DNA from 3 places in the Actinotalea fermentans genome. Region 2 is predicted to be linked to each of the others. Evidence: riboswitches for the same ligand, from Rfam matches in the RefSeq annotation. Region 2 holds a riboswitch; each other region holds the start of a gene.
The links. Region 2 has a riboswitch for cyclic di-AMP ahead of AFE02nite_RS15560 (C40 family peptidase). Riboswitches for the same ligand answer to the same signal wherever they lie in the genome.
Positions count from the first base shown of each region.

Region 1: another riboswitch for cyclic di-AMP. It lies ahead of AFE02nite_RS10145 (C40 family peptidase); the one in region 2 lies ahead of AFE02nite_RS15560 (C40 family peptidase).
Region 3: another riboswitch for cyclic di-AMP. It lies ahead of AFE02nite_RS08390 (C40 family peptidase); the one in region 2 lies ahead of AFE02nite_RS15560 (C40 family peptidase).

Region 1 covers NZ_BJYK01000006.1:16,020-21,127, forward strand. The annotation lists gene lnt (apolipoprotein N-acyltransferase) at 1-78, shown strand, start outside; gene AFE02nite_RS10135 (M23 family metallopeptidase) at 130-1,428, opposite strand; gene AFE02nite_RS10140 (prolipoprotein diacylglyceryl transferase) at 1,425-2,207, opposite strand; cyclic di-AMP (ydaO/yuaA leader) riboswitch at 2,429-2,533, shown strand; gene AFE02nite_RS10145 (C40 family peptidase) at 2,553-3,317, shown strand; gene arsA (arsenical pump-driving ATPase) at 3,329-5,108, opposite strand, start outside.
Region 2 covers NZ_BJYK01000011.1:49,771-54,878, forward strand. The annotation lists gene AFE02nite_RS15550 (diacylglycerol/lipid kinase family protein) at 1-765, shown strand, start outside; gene AFE02nite_RS15555 (cation diffusion facilitator family transporter) at 850-1,764, shown strand; gene AFE02nite_RS15560 (C40 family peptidase) at 1,796-2,569, opposite strand; cyclic di-AMP (ydaO/yuaA leader) riboswitch at 2,572-2,755, opposite strand; gene fdxA (ferredoxin) at 2,877-3,245, opposite strand; gene AFE02nite_RS15570 (hypothetical protein) at 3,292-3,729, opposite strand; gene AFE02nite_RS15575 (multicopper oxidase domain-containing protein) at 3,726-5,084, opposite strand; gene AFE02nite_RS15580 (hypothetical protein) at 5,081-5,108, opposite strand, start outside.
Region 3 covers NZ_BJYK01000004.1:235,614-240,721, reverse strand. The annotation lists gene serC (phosphoserine transaminase) at 1-1,104, opposite strand, end outside; gene AFE02nite_RS08395 (metal-dependent transcriptional regulator) at 1,199-1,912, shown strand; cyclic di-AMP (ydaO/yuaA leader) riboswitch at 2,113-2,285, shown strand; gene AFE02nite_RS08390 (C40 family peptidase) at 2,379-3,038, shown strand; gene AFE02nite_RS17725 (HNH endonuclease) at 3,386-3,817, shown strand; gene AFE02nite_RS08380 (universal stress protein) at 3,899-4,867, shown strand; gene AFE02nite_RS08375 (Lrp/AsnC family transcriptional regulator) at 4,898-5,108, opposite strand, start outside.

The DNA of each region.
Region 1 (5,108 bases), on a different contig from region 2:
GCCACGGCTGCTGTGGTCGCCGCCCTCCTGCTCACCGTGCTCGGCCTCCGCGCCCACCGACGCGGCCACTCCGAATGACCGCGCGGAGGAGCCACGCGCGAGCGACACGTCGCGCGCGCGCCGTGGTGCCTAGAGGAAGGTCTCCGGGTCGACGGTTCGCCCGTCCACATAGACCTCGAAGTGCAGATGACACGCGGTCGACGTCCCCGTGGTCCCGGAGTAACCGATCACCTGCCCGCGGCTCACGCTGTCGCCACTTCGAACTGCGAACTTCGACAGGTGGTTGTAGCTCGTCAGGAGCGACGCGCCGTCGCGGTACCCGTGGTTGAGCATCACCTGGTTGCCGAAGCCGCCCATCGGCTTGGCCCACTGCACCGTCCCGGACTCGGCGGCGATGATCGGGTTGCCGCAATAGGCACGAAAGTCGGTCCCCGCGTGCAGCTTGCGGTAGCCGTAGATGGGGTGGATCCGCCAACCGTACGGAGAGGTGATGACCGGAGGGTCCGACGGAACCGGCGGGCCCAGCATGCCTCCACTGGCAGGCCATCCGGACGAGGGCGTGCTCGGCGGGGCCGCCGGGGGGCGGTTGGCCGCCTGCTCCCGGAGAACTGCAGCGATCTCGGCCGCGAGTGCTGCCTGCTGCGCTTCGTACTGGGCCTTGCGGGCCAGCTGGGCGTCGCGTTGAGCCTCGATCGCGTCAGCGCGGGTGCGTTGGTCGACGAGGAGCCGTTCCAGCTCGACGCGCCTCTCTTCCGCCCGCGCAGCCTCTTCCGCAGCCCGCTCGACGAGCACGTCCATCGCGGCGTCGAGGTCGGCGATCTCGGCACGCACCGCCGCCAGCCGGCGACCTTGGTTCCGCTCCACGGCCGCTAGCTGCTCCGCTTCGCGAAGGGCGGTCGACTGAAGGCGGCCCGCGAGCTTCGCCGCCTCGGCGCGCGCGAGGAAGTCGGATCGCGAGTCGGCCTCGACCACGACGCGGACGGGAGTGAGCGACAGCTCTCCTCGGTAGGCCTGCCGCGCCGTCTCCCCGAGCGCTGCGCGAACCTCGGCGGTCCGCGCAGCGTTGGCCTCGAGGGCATCCGCGACGCGGCGCTCCTCGGCCCCGGCGGCGTCCAGCCGCTGCTGGAGGATCGCTGACTCGGCGGTCAGTCGGGCGAGCTCTCCGGCCGCGCGCTCGTAGGCGGCCTGCGCCTCGGGGAGCTGAGCCTCGATCGCCGTCAGCTCGGCGAAGGCCTGGACGAGCGCTGCATCCGTGTCCTCGAGCAGCTCGTCGATGTCGCCCAGAGCGTCGGTCACAGCGTCCTGCTCCGCCTCGGCCTGAGCGCGACGATCGTCGTACTCGTCCGCCGATGCAGGGCCGACCAGCGCAAGGCCGGCGACTAGGGCGACCGCGATCCCGAGCGGGACGCATCGGCGCGATGTGATCACCGCGAGAGGACCTCGGCGGTCTCGCGAGGCGTCGTCGGTGCGCTCTCGGTCGCCGGCCGACGGCCGGCGGCGGCCCAGAGACCGACTCCGGCGAGCATGCTCGCCACCGCCCACAGCTGCGGCTGGGTCAGGCCGAGCAGCACCGGGTCGTTGATGCGCAGGAACTCGACGACGAACCGGGAGAGGCCGCTGCCCAGGAGGTAGAGGGCGAACGTCCGGGTGGGGTCGGCGCGGCGCCAGTACTGCCAGAGCACGACCGCGAGCAGGGCCGCAGCGATCGCCTCGTAGAGGGGCGTGGGATGGACGGGGACGTCGGTCGCGACCACGCCGCTCGGGAACGCCATGCCCCACGGCAGGTCGGTCGGCCTGCCGTACGTTCCGTCGCCCGAGATGAGGCAGCCGAGGCGTCCGACGGCGTAGGCCGCGCTCAGGGGAGCCGCCATCGCGCCGGCAACCTGCGCCAGTGGGAGCCCGTGCCTGCGAACGATCACGAGTGCGGCGGCGACCCCACCGATGAGCCCCCCGTACCAGGTGAAGCCCATCCCGCCGAGGTGGTGCATCGTGATGTTCGGCGCCTGCTCGAGCAGGTAGTAGATCTTGCCGCCCACGAACCCCCACACGGTCGCCCACATCGCCAGGGAGTACGCCGAGTCGCGCGGCAGGTTCCGCTGCTCGAATGCCCAAGCGAGGAGGAGTCCCCCGATCACTGCGGCGAGCACCTTGCTGACGCCGTAGGTCTGGACGTCGAAGCCGAGGATGCTGAAGAGGACGGGTCGCACGGTGCCTCCGAGGACGAGCTTTGCGTGGTCTCGACTCTCGGGCGCCAAGGCTGAGAACTGGCGTCACGTTTCATGAAGGTTCGCTCAAGGAACCGCTCCGGGGCTTCCGCTGGGGGCGGTGCCTCTGCTTACCGTGGTCCAGCCCCGCCGCTCGGTGGGGCGCCGAGGCGGTACGCCGAGTCCTGCCGCCCGCCCCGGCCCACGACCACGAGGCGGCAGGAGCGGGGGACCCATCCTCGGGCGCACCAGCGTCCTCGGGGTGAAGCCGGCGTCCCATGCGGGCCCGGCCGGGTGTTCTCCCACCCGAACCCGACAGCTCACCTCGCAGGCGGCAGGAGGCACCACGTGTCTGAGCCGACCCCTCGTGCGCGCCACCGGGCCGCATCCCGCCCCCAGACGGCCCTGGACGACGCGGCACGCACGCTCGTCGTCCGGGCGACAGCTGCGGGACGCCGCTACGGCGTCGCCCTGGCGTCGTCCGGCCTCATCATGTCCGTCGCCGCACCCGCGACTGCCGCCGTTCCCGCCGACCACCCGGTCGAGGGCGTGCAGTCGGTCGACGTCGCCCAGCTCACCGCGCAGGCTCGTTCGGCACTGGCGACGTCGGTGGCCGTCTCCGTCCCGACCGAGGCCCAGCCGTGGACGTTCGAGGCGCCGGCGCTCACCGTCACCGCCAACCCGAAGCCCGAGCCGGTCGCACCGCGCCCGCCGGCTGCTTCCCGCTCCGAGGTGCGCGCACAGGCGCCGTCCGGCGGAGCGATCCCGGCATCGGCGGCAGGGAGCGCCGTCATCGAGATCGCCGCGAGGTACGTCGGCGTTGCCTACGTCTACGGCGGGACCACTCCCGACGGCTTCGACTGCTCCGGGTTCACGGCGTACGTCTACGCGCAGCTCGGGATCACGTTGTCGCGCGTGTCAGGGGATCAGCGGTACGACGGCGTAGAGGTCCCGCGGGATCAGGCACAGCCCGGCGACCTGGTGTGGAGCCCCGGGCACGTGGGGATCTACGCGGGAGACAACATGATGATCGACTCCCCGAGGCCCGGGAAGAGCGTCCAGTTCCGGGAGATGTGGCAGACGAACCCGATCTTCATCCGCGTCACCGGGTGACCAGGCGCACCTCAGGGGGTGAGGCGCCGTAGGGCGTCGGCGCCGGTGGGGACTTCGCCCTGCCAGGGCACCACGACGGGGCGCCGGGGGCTCGCGACGGTCATCTCCAGGAGCCAGCGGGCCTCGTCGGCGGCCCGGGCGCGCAGCACGGGGTCGGTGGGCGACGCGGCGGCGAGGGAGGAGTTGGCGACCCAGGTCCACGGCCGCAGGCCTGAGCGGGCGAGGTCGTCCTGCAGGGCCAGCGCCTCGTGCACCGGCGTCGCTTCGGGCAGGGCCACCAGGACGATGCGGGTGCGCCGCTCGTCGGCGAGGGCGGCGAACAGCGAGGTCGCGGCGTCGTCGGCGCGGTCACGGCGGGCGCTGGCCTGGCGGGCAAAGCTCTGCGAGGACTCCAGCAGGAGCAGCGTGTGCCCTGTGGGGGCGGTGTCGATGACAACGAACCGACCCGCGGCCTCGGCGACGGTGCGGGCGAAGGCGTGGAAGACCGCGACCTCCTCCGTGCAAGGAGAGCGCAGGTCCTCGGTCAGCAGGTCGCGCGCAGCGTCATCGAGGCCGGAGCCCGCGGTGGACAGCACGTGCTCGGTCCAGGCCGCGGTCTCGGCCGCCGGGTCCAGGCGCGTCACCTCGAGATTGGCCGGCGGGTCGGGCAGGACGCCGGTGACGTGCGCCGCGGGGTCGGTGGTGGTGAGCGTGACCGGCAGCCCCTGGTCCGCGAGGGCGAGGGCGATGGCGGCGGCGATCGTCGTCTTGCCGACACCGCCCTTGCCCATCGTCATGACGATGCAGGGCTCGCCGTCGGCCAGGTCGGCGATGAGGTCGCACAGGCGGTCCAGCTCCGGTGCGGCGACGGTGTCGTCGGCGTCCGGCGCAGGGGTGCCGGCGAGGGCGGCGCGCAGCGCCTCGACGCCGATCGGGGCGCGTGCGAACAGCGGGACGGTGTCGACGGAGGCCGCGCTGCCGAGGGTGTCCGGCATCGCGGCGAGGGCGGCGGCCTCCCGGTCGCGGCGGGCAAGGGCGATGGGGTCGCTCAGCACGGGGTCGCTGAGCACCCCGTTGACGATCAGCCGCTGGCTCGTCATGCCGAGGTCGGCGAGGTCGCGGCTGGCCCGGTCGGCCTCGGCCAGGGACGACGCCTCGGCGCGCGTCACGAGGACGACGGTGGTCCGGTCCGGGTCGCGCAGGGCGGCGAGGCTGGCGGCGTAGGACTCCTGCGCGTGCCCGAGCGCCGACACCGGGCCGACGCAGGTGACGCCCGCGGTGTTGGTCTCCAGGAACCCGGTCCACGCGGCGGGCAGCGCGAGGAGGCGCAGGGTGTGCCCCGTGGGCGCGGTGTCGAAGACGACGTGGTCGTAGCTGGCCGCGATCTCAGGGCTGGTGAGCAGCGTGACGAACTCGTTGAACGCCGCCACCTCGACCGTGCAGGAACCCGAGAGCTCCTCCTCGATCGACGCGACGGCGTCGGCGGGCAGCACGGCCCGGTACGGGCCCACCACGCGCTCCCGGTACTCCGCAGCCGCCGCAGCCGGGTCGATGTCCACCACGTCCAGGCCGGAGACCCCGGGCAGCGGTGCGGGCGACCCGACGACCTGCTCCGACATGCCGAAGACCTCTGCGAGGTTGCTCGCAGGGTCCGTCGACACGATCAGCACCCGGCGCCCGGCATCCGCCAGGGCGATCGCCGTCGCGGCGGCGCAGGAGGTCTTCCCGACCCCGCCCTTGCCGGTGAAGAACAGGTACGGCGTCGACGCGCCCAACACCCCGGGGAGAAGCTTGGGCTCGGCCGTGACCGGT
Region 2 (5,108 bases):
AAGGCCCGCAAGAAGGCCCGCAAGGCCGTCAAGAAGGGCGCCGACGTCGTCGTCGCCTGGGGCGGGGACGGCACGGTCCAGCGGTGCGTCGACGCGCTCGCCGGGCGGGACGCCGCCCTGGCCGTGATCCCCGCGGGCACCAGCAACCTCCTCGCGACGGCGCTCGGCCTGCCGGACGACCCCGCCGACGCCGCCCGGGTCGCCCTCGACGGCGCCCGGCGACGGCTCGACACCGGCAGCGTCAACGGCGAGCACTTCGCCGTCGTCGCCGGGGCCGGTCTCGACGCGCTCCTCGTGGCCGACGCCGACAGTGAGCTCAAGGGGCGCATCGGCCGCGCCGCGTACGTGTACTCCGGCCTGAAGCACCTGGGCGAGGAGGCCTTCGAGGCGGACGTCGAGGTGGACGGCGAGCGCGCCTTCCGGGGGCGGGCGACGTCGGTGCTCGTCGCCAACCTGCCCGAGGGCGTCGGTGGCCTCGAGCTGTCGGAGTCGTCGAGCGCCGACGACGGTGTGCTCGAGGTCGGGGTGGTCACCGCCGAGGGACCGCTCCAGCTCGTGCGTACCGCCGCCCGCGCCCTGCTGGGCAGCGCCGACGCGTCACCACACCTGACGACGTCGGACGGCGCGTCGGTGGTGGTGCAGCTGGGGCGGGCCGTGCCGTACGAGCTCGACGGCGGCGAGCGCGACCCCGCGCGGCTCCTGGAGATCGAGGTGCACCCCGCCTCGATCACGGTGTGCGTGCCCGCCGGGGCGACGGACGACTGACGGCCCGGGTCCCTGACCGCACCGGGTGCGCGGTGGCAGGATCGTCCGCGCGGGCGCGAGCCCGCCGAGGACGAACGGGAGACGATGAGCGACCGCAGCCAGGGCACCGGCCCGGCCCACGACGAGCACGTCAAGCTCGCCCGCTACATGTGGCTGTCCCTGGTGGCGGCCCTGATCACGATGGGGCTCAAGGCGCTCGCCGCCCTCATCACGGGTTCCGTCGGCTTCCTGTCCGACGCCCTGGAGTCGGGCGTGAACCTCGTCGCGGCGATCGTCGCGATCATCGCCCTGCGCGTGGCGGAGAAGCCGCCGGACCACAACCACGACTTCGGCCACGGCAAGGCCGAGTACCTGTCCGCCCTCGTCGAGGGCACCATGATCTTCGTCGCCGCGGCCGCGATCGTCTGGACGTCCGTGGACCGCCTCATCCACCCCGTCGCGATCGAGCGCGCCGGCATCGGCCTGGTGCTCACCACCGGGGCGTCGCTCATCAACCTGGCGGTCGGCCTGCTGCTGGTGCGCGTCGGCACGCGGCACCGCTCGATCACCCTGATCGCCGACGGCAAGCACCTGCTCACCGACGTCTGGACGTCTGCGGGCGTGCTCGTCGGGATGGTGCTCGTCGCGGTGACCGGCTGGGCGCCGCTGGACCCGATCGTCGCCCTGGCCGTCGGCGTGAACATCCTCGTGACGGGCTACGGGCTCGCGCGCCGGTCCCTGGCCGGCCTGCTCAGCGCGCGCCTGCCGGCGGCGGACCTCGAGCTCGTCGACGGCGTCCTCGCGCAGTTCCGGGAGGAGGGCGTCGAGGTCCGCTCGGTGCGCAGCGTCGAGTCCGGCCGGCAGCGCCTGGTCGCGCTCGAGATCGCCGTCCCCGGCACCTGGACGGTGCACGAGGCGCACGAGCTCAGCGACCGGCTGGAGGCGGCCATGGCCGCCGCGCTCCCCCGGTGCGTGACGCTCGTGCACGTCGAGCCGCACGCGCAGGACGCGCCGGCCTGACCCGACCCGCGACCGGCCGGGCCGGCGGCGCTCAGCCGACGCGGATGAAGATCGGGTTGCTCTGCCACATCGTGCGGAACTGGACCGTCTTCCCCGGCCTCGGGGCGTCGATCATCATGTTGTCGCCCGCGTAGATGCCGATGTGCCCCGGGCTCCAGACGAGGTCCCCGGGCTGGGCCTGGTCGCGCGGCACCTCGACGCCGGCGTAGCGCTGGTCGCCCGACGTCCGCGGCAGCGTGATGCCGAGCTGGGCGTACACGTACGAGGTGAAGCCCGAGCAGTCGAAGCCGTCCGGCGTCGTCCCGCCGTACACGTACGGCACTCCGACGTAGCGGGCAGCCACTTCGATGACCGCGCTGCCGACGGCGGACGCCGGGATCGCGCCGCCCGTCGCGCGGGCCTGCGAGCGCGACGTCGACGTGGCCCGCTCGACGACGGGCTCCGGCTTCGGGTTGGCGGTGACGGTGATGGCCGGCGCCTCGAACGTCCAGGCGGCGACCTCCGTCGGCACCTCGACGACCGGCGACGTCGCGAGCGCGGACCGGGCCTCGGCCGTCAGCTGGGTGACGTCGACGGCCGCGGCAGCGCCGCCGGGCACGGTCTGGGTGCTGTCGGCGGGGTGGTCGGCCGGCACGGCGGCGGACGCCGGCAGGGTGACGGACATGACCAGACCCGAGGACGCGACGGCGATGCCGTAGCGCCGACCGGCGACGGCGACGCGCGCAGCGGTGCGCACCGCGTCCTGCAGGGGCGTTCGGGGACGGCACGCCGCGCGGTGGCGGGCGTGCGAGGTCGACTCGGACACGCAGTACCTCTCCTGCCGCCTACGAGGTGAGCTGTCGGATTCGGGTGGGAGAACACCCGGCCGGGCCCTTCGAGAAGGACCCCGGCTTCACCCCGAGGACGCTTGCGCGCCCGGAAGTTGGGTCCCCCGCTCCTGCCGCACTGACGTGGAGGGACGAGACGGGCGGCAGGACTCGGCGTGCCGTCTCGACGCCCCACCAACGGTGGCGGGGTGGGCACACGGTAACCCGAGAGTCCGCCGATCGGGCAACTGGGGCGGCCATCTTCGAAGAACCTTCACGAACGCGGGGCCGTCGCGCCGGGCCCCGCTACTCGGTGTGCACGTCTCCGGCGAGCCCGGAGCGCACGACGTGACCGGCCACGAGCGGCGTGTCGGACGGGACGGTGCCGAGCTTCGCCGCGCCGCCCGGAGACCCGAGCGGCGCGGGCATGCCGGGCAGGGTCTGCTCGAAGAACGCGGCGTTGTCCGCCAGGTAGGGCATCAGCGCCGTCGGCAGGTCGTCCTCGTAGTAGATCGCCTCGACCGGGCACACCGGTTCGCAGGCCCCGCAGTCGACGCACTCGTCGGGGTGGATGTACAGGGAGCGCTCGCCCTCGTAGATGCAGTCGACGGGGCACTCCTCCACGCAGGCACGGTCCTTGACGTCGATGCACGGTGCCCCGATGACGTAGGTCACGGCTCCTCCTCTCGTTGGACGCGGCGCCCGCGGCCCGGGCGCCGACTCAGCTCGCCGGCAGGGCCGTGGCGAGCAGGACGACCACGAACGACCCCGCGAGCGAGCCGACGGCGAGCGCTCGGGCCAGCGTGCGCCGCCCGACGCCGTTCGCCCAGCCGTGGAGCCCGGCGGCGAGCATGACGAGGACGAACGCGACGAGCTTGCCCGCCAGCAGTCGCCCGTAGCCGGGGTCGGCCAGCGACGCCCAGGTGACGCCCTTGTGCGCGGCGAGCAGCACACCGGTGGCGAGCTGCAGCGGCACGAACGCCACGACCGTCGCGATGCCGAGGCGCGTGCCCAGGGTGCGCATGAGGTCCGCCCGGACGCGCTCGTCGAGGCGCCGGCGCGCGACCGGCAGGACGAGCGCGGAGACCGTGAGCTGGCCGCCGAGCCACATCACCGCGCCGACGACGTGCACGAACCGGACGAGGGACCAGACGCTCACGGGACCGCCTCCAGGATCCCGCGGGCACCCCGCTCGCCGTCGACCATCGCGTGGTCGACGAAGGGGTAGTGGCCCGGCGCGGGGAGCACGAGCTCCACGAACCCCCCCTGCCCGGGGGCGAGGTCGAGCGCCTGCGCGAGCCCGTGCTCGGCGTTCCCCGGACGCAGCAGGTAGGCGCCCTCCTTGAAGACCGTGTCGAACTGGGCGCCGACGACGTGGAAGGACGTCCCGCGCTGGGGGCCGGCGTCGACCACCCAGATGCGCACGCGGTCGCCGACGCCCACCGTCACGGGTGCGTGCACGTACTGGTCGGCGTAGCCGTTGAAGACGACCGCGGTCGGCCGCTCCGCCGCGAGCGCCGCCTCGTCGGCGCTGCCGCCCTGCGCGGCGAGGTACAGCTCGGACTGGACCAGCACCAGCTCGGTGTCCACCGGCGGCAGGTCCGGCGGGTCGATGACGACCGCCCCGAACATCCCGTTGGCGATGTGCAGCGCCATCGGCATCGTGCTGCAGTGGTAGAGCCACGCGCCCGAGCCGCGCGCGACGAACTGGTAGGTCAGCTCCTCGCCCGGGTCGATCGTGCGCATCGGCTCGTCCGGCGCCAGCGACCCCGCGTGGAAGTCGATGCCGTGCCCGGTGCTCGCGTCGTTGACGAAGGTGATCGTGAAGAGGTCGCCGACCCGGCCGTGCAGGGTCGGGCCCGGCGCGGTCCCGTTGAAGGTCCACAGCGTCTGCCGGACGCCGGGGGCGACCTCGACGTCGGAGTCGGTGACCGCGAGCCGGAGGGTGTGCTCGGTCCCGCCCGGCAGCGGGGTCAGGTGCGGGTCGTACGGGCGCCAGTCCGGGCCCGGCGACGCCAGCGGGTCGAGGACGACAACCTCCGGGTCCGCGGGGCCGTCCGTGGCGTGCGCCGGCGGCGCGTCCGCCTCGGCGGCGGCCCCGGTCACGACGACGCTCATCGTCATCCCCGCGACCCGGTGGCCGGCCACCGTGCACCAGCCGGACCGCGCCGCGTCGACGGCTCCGAGGTCTAGGGTCGCCGACTCACCCTCCGCCAGGAGCGGCGTCCGCTCGCCCGAGTCGAGCACGAGGTCGTGCCGCATGCCGTCCGCGTTGGTGACCTCCAGCACCAGGTGCGTACCGGCGGGGACCTCGACCGAGGACGGCGTGATCCGCATCCCCGCGAGGGTCACCTGGACCGTCTGGGTGCCCGAGCCCCCCGCGAGCGCGAGCGTCTGCGCGGCCGGGCCGGCCCCGCCGCCGAACGCCACGACCAGCGCGACGGCGAGCATGACCGCCCCGAGCGCCAGCCCACCCAGCAGCCCTCGCCGGTCGCCGACCTGCGCCCCGCTCACGCGACCACCCCCGCCGCGCGGCGC
Region 3 (5,108 bases), on a different contig from region 2:
GACGCACGCGGTCAGGGCCTGGACGTCGGCCGGGTCGACCGCGGGGAACATGGCCACCCGGATCTGGTTGCGGCCCAGGCGACGGTACGGCTCGACGTCGACGACGCCGTGCCGGCGCAGCACCTGGCACACGACCGCGTGGTCGATCGACGGGTCGAGGTCGATGGTGCCGACGACGGAGCTGCGCGCGTCGGGGTCCGCCACGAACGGGGTGGCCCAGTCGCGCGCCTCGGCCCAGCCGTACAGGTGCGCGGCGGACTCGGCCGTGCGGGCGGCGGTCCACGCGAGGCCGCCGTTCGCGAGCATCCACTCGACCTGCTCGACCATGAGCAGCAGGGTGGCCAGCGCCGGGGTGTTCAGCGTCTGGTCGAGGCGGGAGTTCGTCAGGGCGGTCGCGAAGGACAGGAACCGCGGCACCCAGCGACCGTCGGCCTCGAGCGCCTCGGCCCGCGCCACGGCGGCCGGCGAGGCCAGGGCGAGCCACAGGCCGCCGTCGGACGCGAACGACTTCTGCGGGGCGAAGTAATAGACGTCCGTCTCCCGCACGTCGACCGCGAGGCCGCCCGCGCCCGACGTCGCGTCCACGAGCACCAGCGCGTCGGCGTCGGCCCCCTCGGGCCGCCGCACGGGCGCGACGACGCCCGTCGAGGTCTCGTTGTGCGGCCAGCAGTAGGTGTCGATCCCCGGCGCCGCGGCCGGGAGCACGCGCGAGCCGACGTCGGCCGTGCGCACGTCGGGCTCGGCCAGGAACGGCGCGCGGCGCACCGCGGTGGCGAACGACGTGCCGAACTCGCCGTAGGTGCACAGCTGAGCGCGGTCGCGGACCAGGCTGAAGGTGGCGAGGTCCCAGAAGGCCGTCGAGCCGCCGTTGCCGAGGACCACCTCGTACCCCTCCGGCAGCGCGAAGAGCTCGGCCAGGCCCTCGCGCAGGCGGCGCACGACGGCGCGCACGGGCGCCTGGCGGTGCGACGTGCCGAGGAGCGTGCGACCGGCGGCGGCCAGCGCCTCGACCTGCTCGGGCCGGATCTTCGACGGCCCGGACCCGAAGCGACCGTCGCGGGGGAGCAGGTCGGCGGGGATCTCGATGGTCGTCGTGTCGATCATGCGCCAACTCTAGGCGCGGGGCCGCCCGGGCCCGCGGGACGTCCAGCGGGCCCGCGTCCCGGGGCGGCGGGCCGCGGCACCGTAACCTTGGGGCGTGAGCGGCGACCTGATCGACACCACCGAGATGTACCTGAAGACCGTCTACGAGCTGGTCGAGGAGGGCATCGTCCCGCTGCGGGCGCGCATCGCCGAGCGCCTGGGCCACTCCGGCCCGACGGTCTCGCAGACGGTGGCGCGCATGGAGCGCGACGGCCTGGTCGTCGTCAGCGGCGACCGCCACCTCGAGCTCACCGACGACGGCCTGGCCAAGGCCACGCGCGTCATGCGCAAGCACCGGCTGGCCGAGCGGCTGCTCACGGACGTCATCGGGCTCGAGTGGTCGCTCGTGCACGACGAGGCGTGCCGCTGGGAGCACGTGATGAGCGAGCGGGTCGAGCAGCGGCTGCTGGAGCTCCTGGACCACCCTCAGCGCTCGCCGTACGGCAACCCGATCCCGGGCCTGGACGAGCTCGGCGAGCACGAGCCCGCCAACGCCTTCCTCGACGGCGTGGTCTCCCTCAGCGCGTTCGCCCGCTCGCTCGACGGCGTGGGCGAGGCGACCGCCGTCGTGGCGCGGCTGGGCGAGCCCGTGCAGGTCGACGCGGACCTGCTCGGCGAGCTGCGCGCGGCGGGCGTGCTGCCCGACGCCGCGGTCGTGGTGCGCCCGTCGGCGGCGCACGTGACCGTCGCGGGCGTGGGTTCCGCCGAGGTCATCGATCTGCCCGAGGAGATCGCGCGGCACGTCTTCGTGGCGGACGCCGGGGCGTGACGGAGGCGGGGGCGAGCCCCCGTCGGCCTGGGACCAAAGGCCCTGGAGGTCCTGGCGCGCCCTCGGCTCCGGCCCCCGTGGGCGGGCGTGTCGTGACATGTGCGCCGCGTCACCGTGACCGGAGCGTGACATTCGCCGAACGCCTCCGGTACTGTGCGAAGCGCTTCGGGGAACCCTCCTCTTCGGAGCCCTCGGGTGGATGCCGAGTCCTGCCACCACCCGCAGGTCCGTTCGACACGCATGGCAGGAGCGGGGGAACCAATCCGGGCATCGGCCTCCGATGCCCTTGGGGTGAAGTCCCGGGAGCGCAAGCGACCAGGACCGGGTGATCTCCCACCCGAACCCGACAGCTCACCTCGCAGGCATCGGAGAGGTACGCGTGACGGACTCCAACCGAGCCAGGCACCGCGCAGCGTGTCGGCCGCTCACACCGCTGGACGACATCGCAGCCGCTGCCGCGACTGGGATGGCCAACGTCGGCCGGCGCTCCGCCGCCGTCGCCGTGACCAGCGGTCTGGCCATCACCACGATGGCGATCCCGACGTCGGCCGCGCCCGCTGAGGGCCCCGCCAACGCCCTTCCCCCCGTCGACGTCGCCGCGCTCACCGAGCAGGCGCGCGCCGCCCTCGCCACCTCGCCGGTGGTGCAGGTCCCCACCGAGGCCGTGGCCTGGGGCTTCGACGCCCCCGACATCACCGTCACCGCCAACCCGAAGCCCGAGCCCGTGGTGCAGCGGTCCACCGCCGCGTCGCGCGCCGCCGCTCGCCCGGTGAACAACGCCATCCCGCAGTCGGTGGCCGGTAACGCGGTCCTCGAGATCGCGGCCCGCTACGTCGGCGTCCCGTACGTCGCCGGCGGCGCCTCGCCCGACGGCTTCGACTGCTCCGGCTTCGTGTCCTACGTCTACGGCCAGCTCGGCATCTCCCTGCCGCGCAGCTCCGGCGCCTACTACGACGTCGGCACGCGGGTCACCGAGCCGCAGCCGGGCGACATCATCGTCTCGCCCGGTCACGTGGGCATCTACGCGGGCGACGGGCTCCAGATCGACGCCCCGCGCCCCGGCAAGACGATCCAGTTCCGCGGGATCTGGCAGTCCAACCCGATCTTCGTTCGGGTCACCGGCTGAGCTGACGACGCCGTCGCGACGAAGGCCCGCGGACCACGTGTCCGCGGGCCTTCGCGCATCTCCGGTCGCCACCGGGGCGCCTCCCGCGCGTGGTCCGCCGGATGCCGCCCCGCCGCCCGATATCCGTGGGCGCTCCCAGGAGCCTCGCGTACTCTGACCTTGCGTCACGGGACCCTGCAGCCAGCCGGGTCCGACAGGACGGGAGGCATGCCGTGCGATCCACGTACGTCCCGGCCCTCCAGGTGGACAGCCAGTCCACGGAGGACCACCATCCCGCGACCCCACGCCGGTCGCTCCTTCTCAACGCCAGTCGCGAGCCGTTGTGCATCGTGACCCTGCACCGGGCCGTGAGCCTGATCCTGAGCGGGAAGGCCGTGGTCCTCGAGTCCGACGGCCGCTACCTCCACTCGGCGGCCCTCGCCCTGCCCGTGCCGCAGGTGCTCTGCCTGACGCGGTACGTGCACGTCCCGTTCCGGGCGTCGGTGCCCCCGACGCGGCGGACCGTGCTGCAGCGGGACGGCTTCCGCTGCGGGTACTGCGCGGGGCAGGCGGACACGGTGGACCACATCCACCCCCGGTCGCGCGGCGGTCCGCACGAGTGGACGAACGTCGTCGCGGCGTGCGCCCGGTGCAACCACCACAAGGCGGACCGGCTGCTGTCCGAGCTCGGGTGGCAGCTCCTCGTGACGCCGACGGCGCCCCGCGGAGGGTCGGCGCTGCTGGCCGCGACCGTGCGCCCCCATCCGTCGTGGCACCAGTACCTGGAGTCGGTGGCCTGAGCGATCTCCCGGCGCGGGGACTGCTCCGGGAGACGCGCGAAGGGGCAGACTGGTGATCGTCCGCGAGCCGATGGAGGAGCGATGACGCACCACGACGTAGTCCTGGTCGGAGTCGACGGATCCCCCCCGAGCCTGGCCGCTCTCGACTGGGCGGGCGCGTACGCCAAGGTCCACGGCATGGGCCTGCACCTCGTGTGCGCGTACTCCATCCCGTCGTTCACGGCGGCGGCGCTCGACGGCGGGTACGCCGCGCTCGACGACTCGGCGATCGCGGAGGGCGCGCGCGCCGTGCTGGACGAGGCGCTCGAGCGGGTCGGCCCGCTCGGCCTGCGTGCCACCTCGGTCGTGGCGACGGGCGACGCGGCAGCCGTCCTGGTCGAGCTCTCCCGCGAGGCAGCGTTGGTGGTCGTGGGGACCCGCGGCCGGGGCGGGTTCGCGGAGCGCCTGCTCGGCACCGTGTCGTCGGCGCTGCCGGCCCACGCGCACTGCCCGACGGTCGTCGTGCCCTATCGCCGGCACGACCGCACGGGCGCGGACGCCGCGGCGGCCGACGTCGACGACGACGCCTCGGCCGGGGCGCTGCCGGTGCGCCGGATCGTCGTCGGGGTCGACGGCTCGGAGGCGGCGGAGGTCGCGCTGGGCCGGGCCATCGTGGAGGCCGAGGCGTGGCAGGCGGAGCTCACCGCCCTCGCGGCGGTCCCCATCGGGACGACCACGAGCTACCTCGCGTGGCAGCCGAGCGCCGCCGACCACGAGGCCGTGCTGCACGACGTCGGCGCCGGCCTGGACGTGGTGGTGGACCGCGCGCTCGTGGAGCACCCGGACCTGCAGGTGCGCCGGCACGTCCTGGACGGGACGGCTGCACAGCTCCTCACGGAGTTCTCCACCGCCGTCGACCTGGTCGTCGTGGGGTCCCGCGGCCGGGGCGGCTTCGCGGGGCTGCTGCTGGGCTCGACGAGCCAGGCGGTGCTGCACCACGCGTCCTGCCCGGTGATGGTCGTCACGACCAAGGTGCGCGACGAGGAGTGGGGCGGCGGCGCGGCGGACTGAGCCCGGGTCGAGCGGCGGTCGCTCAGGCGCTCACGGCTGCACGGGCACGTCCGGCCGGCGCACGAGCGGTGTCAGCACGACGCTCGACCGCGTCCGCACGACGAACGGCTCGGCGTTGAGCCGCTCGACGATCTCCTCGAGGTGCGTCATGTCGCGCGCCCGCACGTGCACGACGGCGTCGGCGTCCCCGGTGACCGTGCTGGCCGCGACGATCTCCGGGTACTGCTCGAAGGCCTCCTTC